One region of the Staphylococcus sp. 510 genome, then DNA from elsewhere that is predicted to be linked to it. Evidence: predicted binding sites of a transcription regulator. Region 1 holds the regulator's gene; the other holds the start of a gene.

What was found. Region 1 encodes LexA, which represses DNA repair genes until DNA is damaged. Its sites were predicted from a motif close to CGAACATATGTTCG; they were not measured.
Region 2: the regulator LexA is predicted to act here: its motif matches at 1,331-1,344, upstream of uvrB (excinuclease ABC subunit UvrB).

Annotation. Positions count from the first base shown of each region.
Region 1 covers NZ_JBXVVK010000001.1:54,547-57,988, reverse strand. The annotation lists gene AC2D8K_RS00305 (DUF896 domain-containing protein) at 46-282, opposite strand; gene sosA (DNA damage-induced cell division inhibitor SosA) at 462-695, opposite strand; gene lexA (transcriptional repressor LexA) at 838-1,461, shown strand; gene AC2D8K_RS00290 (CAP domain-containing protein) at 1,650-2,681, opposite strand; gene guaC (GMP reductase) at 2,696-3,442, opposite strand, start outside.
Region 2 covers NZ_JBXVVK010000005.1:35,878-39,319, reverse strand. The annotation lists gene AC2D8K_RS04915 (COG3942 and LysM peptidoglycan-binding domain-containing protein) at 1-153, shown strand, start outside; gene AC2D8K_RS04910 (YfbR-like 5'-deoxynucleotidase) at 352-993, shown strand; gene AC2D8K_RS04905 (CsbA family protein) at 999-1,226, shown strand; gene uvrB (excinuclease ABC subunit UvrB) at 1,559-3,442, shown strand, end outside.

The sequences.
Region 1 (3,442 bases):
TCAGTTTTTCTATTAAAATAAATCTAAAATGATAAAATTTCACGCTTATTTTTCTTTCTTATTCTGTTGAATTTTCTTTAATTTTTCAGGAGTAACGTCATTACCTTCTGGATCTATCACTTTAGTATTTTCTAATTGCTTTTTGAATCCCTCTCTAAATGAATCAAGATATTTTTTTCTTAACTTAGATTGCTCTTTTGCTTCCTCGTTAGTTAAACCTTGTTCTTTCTTCTTTTTAGCTAATTCATTAATTCTATCAATATTCAAATCATTTTTGGACATTCAACTTCCTACTTTCATCTCAATTATTGTTCAATTATATATATCATAATTTTCTAACCTTATATCATATATTTTTATATTCTTATAATAATATAGCCTTGATAAACCTTCCATAAAATATAACAAAAAAATGAGCATAACCAAATCGTTACGCTCACTTTCTCTTTATTTAATCTATCTTAGTGGGCTAATGCGAACATAGACCCAGATTTATGTTCGCTGTTCCCATCATTATTAGGTACTTGATGTTCATTTTGGTTAGCATTCTGATGAATTTCATGATCTGTCATTTCGTACGTTTGTTCTGAATGTGCACTTTGATTAACACTTAAGAAGAATACTAAAAAGATAAGGCAAGATACTAAAAATACTGCTATATATGTTAAAAATGTCTTTGTTTGTTTTGTTAACATGAAATTCACTCCTAGAACGTTTGTTTGTATTTATAATTTAACAGAACAGATGTTCCATGTCAACACTTTAACGAACAAACGTTTGTTATTTGATTATAGAGATGCTATAATAAACTTAAATAAAACTAGGGAGTGCCTATATATGAGAGAATTAACGAAAAGACAAAGCGAAATATATGATTACATTAAGCAGATTGTTCAATCAAAAGGGTATCCGCCAAGTGTTCGCGAAATTGGTGAAGCAGTAGGATTGGCCTCAAGTTCAACCGTTCATGGTCATTTATCAAGATTAGAAGAAAAAGGCTATATTAAACGCGATCCTACTAAACCTAGAGCAATTGAAATTGTTAGCGAACAATTAAACGATAATATTAGTATGGAAGAAACGATTCATGTTCCTGTAATAGGTAAAGTAACAGCCGGTATTCCAATTACTGCAGTCGAGAATATTGAAGAATACTTTCCATTACCTGAACACTTAACTTCCACACATAATAGCGATATCTTTATTTTAAATGTTGTTGGAGACAGTATGATTGAAGCAGGTATTCTTGATGGCGATAAAGTCATCGTTCGTAGTCAAACAATCGCAGAAAATGGCGATATCATTGTTGCGATGACTGAAGATGATGAAGCAACAGTTAAAAGATTTTATAAAGAAAAGAACCGATACAGATTACAACCAGAAAATAGTACAATGGATCCAATTTACTTAGATAATGTTATAGTAGTTGGAAAAGTAATCGGTTTATATAGAGAAATGTAATCATAACTTATCCTCATAACCCCCTATAAAAAAAGGATTAGGCCATTAGCCTAATCCTTTTTATTTTGATTCTTATTCAAAACTTCTTTTACTTTTTCTAAGATATCAGGTTGTTGTTTTGATTTAGTTGACATTCTATCTACTTCCTTACAACTACTTAGTACCCCAACATATATTGTTTTAAACGATTAACCAGTATAATTTTCTGTCCAATATGGTTGTCGTTGATCATTAAAATCGACGCCGACACCTAAAGTTGAAAAGCTATCATTTAGTATGTTTTTTCTGTGTCCTAATGAATTCATTAATCCTTCGTGAGCATATATACTATTTTGTTGTCCATAGGCTAGATTTTCTCCAGCTGCATTAAAATCATGACGATCTGCTTTCAATCGGTCAAATGGCGATTTTCCATTTAAATCAGTATGATCAAAATAACTATTTTCTACCATATCTTGGCTATGCTTTCTAGCAGTGTCAGAAATGGATTTAGAATAACTTAATGTTGATAATTGTCTTTGCTTTCTTTCTGCATTAACGATATCAAAATCCTGTAATTCAAAACTTTTTTCTAAAGATTTAGAAGGTGCACCATATTGCTCTTGAAGCCTATTTTCCATTTCGTCACTTACTTGATATAACGCAGTGACACCATTCTTTTCATGTTTATCATAGAAAACTGTAGTATAAATATGCTTTTTGTGAAATACATCATATTCATCTTCATCATTTTTAATTTCGAATCGCTTATTCCCTTTTTTTATCTCATCAAGAGGTTTACCTAAACGATCTCTCACCTTGTTTTTAGGTGTCGCATATTTTATTTTAGACTGAGAAGAAATTAAGTTTTGATTAGTATACATACCGTTTACTCTATCTTTAATATAACTAATCATGACAAATTGGTTATAATCATCATCGTAATACGTATACCAGTTGGTACCATATTCATTAGAAGTGATGCGCTTTTCTTTACCTAATTTATCTTCTACTTCTTTTTTTGACATATTCATTTGAACATTATTAATAGCAAACTCTTGTTTATTTGGAACATCCAAACTTATATCTTCTTCATTAGAATCTCCAAATGCCCAATGATCTATCTGTTGCCTAACTTCTATTTGAAGTTTTTCAAGTGGCTTTAACTCATTCAGTGGCAGAAAAATGACTAAACATAAACATGCGACAAAAAATACGAGAAACTTTTTAATTGTAGTCACCTACCATAAGATACTTAGTCTCTATCTCCGTTAAAGATTGAATTTCTAACAATCACATAATCTACTGTTCGAAGTGATTTTAAATCTTTTCCACCCGCATAAGAAATAGAGCTTTGTAAATCTTGTTGCATTTCTTTTAAAGTATCTTTCAATGATCCCTTATGTTCTACAAACATCTTTTTGCCTTCAACGTTTTTATGTTCGCCCTTTTGGAATTCGGAAGCACTACCAAAATATTCTTTATAGCGTTTACCTTCGAGTTCAACTGTTTCTCCCGGTGATTCTTCGTGTGCTGCAAACAATGAACCAATCATAACCATTGAAGCCCCGAAACGGATTGATTTAGCAATATCACCGTGAGTTCGTATACCACCATCAGCAATCAATGGCTTTCGAGCTGCTTTACTGCATAAATTAAGTGCAGCTAATTGCCAACCACCTGTACCAAATCCTGTCTTAATTTTAGTTATACAAACTCGACCAGGTCCGATACCTACCTTCGTTGCATCAGCACCGGCATTTTCCAATTCTCTAACTCCTTCTGGTGTTCCTACATTACCTGCAATAACAAATGAATTAGGTAAATATGATTTAATATGCTTAATCATATTAATGACAGAATCAGAATGTCCATGTGCAATATCGATTGTAATATATTCAGGTGTTATTTCTTCATTTGCGAGTTGTTCAATAAATTCAAACTCGGTTTTTTTTACACCAACTGAAATAGATGCAAATAAATGATTACTTTGCATTTTTTT
Region 2 (3,442 bases), on a different contig from region 1:
AATGGTTCAGGTGGCTATGGTCATGTAGGCGTAGTTGAGAGTGTAAATAGTAATGGTACTGTTACAGTATCTGAGATGAACTGGAACGGTGGATTTAATGTGAAATCTTACAGAACAATTACAAATCCAGGTAGCTACAACTATATTCATTAAATTTGAATACGTATTAAAGTTTGATATTGCAGTAACGTAATTGACATGATTACGTTGCTGCTTATTTTTATATTAATTCATTTGCATATAATCGATTAAGTTGAAATCAACATTAAGATATTGCTTTTAATCATGATGATGATTGGTATAATGAAACTAAGTATCATCTATGATTAAATGAGAAGGAGGCATCACGGAATGGGCATACATCAATATTATAAAAGACTCTCTGATATGGAAAAGCTTATTAGGTTGCCTGGTAAATTCAAATATTTTGAGCATAATGTTGCTGCACACTCGTTCAAAGTAACTAAAATTGCTCAATATCTTGGTACTGTTGAAGAATATAATGGAAATGTTATAGACTGGAAGAGCTTATACGAAAAAGCACTAAACCACGACTTTGCAGAGGTGTTTACAGGTGATATTAAAACGCCAGTTAAGTACGCAAGTAGAGAATTGAAAATGCTTTTTTCACAAGTTGAAGAAGAAATGGTAGAGAATTTTATTAAGGAAGAAATCCCTGAACAATATCGTGACATTTACAGACAAAGGTTACAAGAAGGTAAAGATGATTCGTTAGAGGGGCAAATACTTGCTGTAGCAGATAAAATCGATTTACTTTATGAAACATTTGGTGAAATACAAAAACGTAACCCAGAACCTTTGTTTTTTGAAATATATGAAATGAGTTTAGAAACAATTATGCAATTCGATCATTTAGCTTCTGTTCATGATTTTATTGATAATGTTATTCCTGAAATGCTAACAGAAAACTTCATTCCTAGAACAGAATTACGAGAAACTACGATGACAATACTAAATAAAAGAAACAGGTGAAATAAATGATTTGGTATGCATGTGCTGCCTTTTTTCCTTGTATTTTAATTGTGCTTTTTAGTGTAGTGACTAAAAATAAATGGATTGGTACCTCTGTTACATTAATATTAATCGCAACCTCAATATATAAAGGCTTTTTTCATAGTGAATGGATTATATTTATTGATGTTGTATCGCTATTAGCGGGTTATTTAATCATAGATCAACTAGAATTCCATAAGAGAGAAGAATAAAACTTGATTAACATACAAATTGATTGATAAAAAGTCTATAAGAACAAGCATAGTTTGCTAAGCTATGTTTGTTTTTTATTTATCTTATAATATAAAAATGTTAGCGAACAAATGTTTGTATTTTATGTTCGAGATTTGTTAAAATAGAAAATAAATTCAGTGCTAATATTTACGTTAACGATATCATCAAAATGATGTATGACAATAGGTTAACTAGGGAAAGTAATTAATAAATAATGTATTAAACGGTGATAATCTTTAGAATAAAATGATTTCAATAATCTTGAGTAATAAAAGTTGAGTTGTAAACAATACAGGAGGCGTATGTAGTAATGGTTGAACATTATCCATTCAAATTAAATTCAGAGTTCGATCCTCAAGGTGATCAACCTGAAGCAATAAAGAAAATTGTTAAAGGTGTTAAAGAAGGAAAGCGACATCAAACACTACTTGGTGCAACTGGAACAGGTAAAACATTTACAATGAGTAATGTTATACAACAAGTAGGTAAACCAACATTAATTATTGCACATAACAAAACATTGGCTGGACAATTATATAGTGAATTCAAAGAATTCTTCCCAGAAAATAGGGTGGAATATTTCGTGAGTTACTATGATTACTATCAACCAGAAGCTTATGTACCATCGACAGATACATTTATTGAAAAAGATGCGTCTATTAATGATGAAATTGACCAATTAAGACACTCAGCAACAAGCGCTTTGTTTGAGAGAGATGATGTTATTATCATAGCGAGTGTGAGTTGTATTTATGGTTTGGGTAATCCAGAAGAATATAAAGATTTAGTTGTCAGTGTGCGTGTGGGCATGGAAATGGAACGTAGCGAATTATTAAGAAAACTAGTTGATGTGCAATATACTAGAAATGATATAGACTTTCAACGTGGTACCTTTAGAGTACGAGGCGATGTAGTCGAAATATTCCCTGCTTCTAGAGAAGAAATGTGTATTCGGGTAGAATTTTTTGGTGATGAAGTCGATCGTATTAGAGAAGTGAACTATTTAACTGGCGAAGTTATAAGAGAACGTGAACATTTTGCAATTTTCCCAGCCTCCCACTTCGTTACGCGTGAAGAAAAGATGAAAGTTGCGATTGAACGAATTGAAAAAGAATTAGAAGAACGTTTAAAAGAATTAAGAGATGAAAATAAACTTTTAGAAGCACAGAGGTTAGAACAACGAACTAATTATGATTTGGAAATGATGCGTGAGATGGGATTCTGTTCAGGTATTGAAAACTACTCCGTACATTTAACGTTAAGATCTTTAGGTTCTACGCCGTATACATTGCTTGATTACTTTGGAGATGACTGGTTAATCATGATTGATGAATCACACGTAACACTACCTCAAGTGAGAGGGATGTATAACGGTGATAGAGCACGTAAGCAAGTTTTAGTTGATCATGGATTCAGATTGCCTAGCGCATTAGACAATAGACCATTAAAATTTGAAGAATTTGAAGAAAAAACGAATCAATTAGTCTATGTATCTGCAACACCAGGACCTTATGAAATAGAACATACAGACGAAATGGTAGAGCAAATTATTCGACCAACTGGATTGTTAGATCCGAAAATTGATGTACGCCCTACAGAAAATCAAATTGACGACTTGTTAAGTGAAATTCAAGATAGAATTGATAAAAATGAAAGGGTACTTGTTACCACATTAACTAAAAAAATGAGTGAAGATTTAACAACATATATGAAAGAAGCAGGAATAAAAGTCAATTATCTTCATTCCGAAATTAAAACACTCGAGAGAATTGAAATCATAAGAGACTTACGTATGGGTACGTATGATGCAATTGTTGGTATTAACTTATTAAGAGAGGGGATAGATATTCCCGAAGTTTCATTAGTTGTTATCTTAGATGCAGATAAAGAAGGATTTTTACGTTCCAATCGTTCCTTAATTCAAACCATTGGGCGTGCAGCGCGTAATGATCGCGGTGAAGTTATTATGTACGCAGATAAGATTACAGATTCAATGAGATACGCCATTGATGAAACGCAAAGACGACGTGATATTCAAATGGCTCATAATGAGAAATACGGTATTACACCTAAAACCATCAATAAGAAAATTCATGATGTTATCAGTGCTACTGTCGAAAGTGATGATACTAATGAAAATAAACAAACAGAAGTACCTAAGAAAATGACGAAAAAAGAACGTCAAAAAACGATA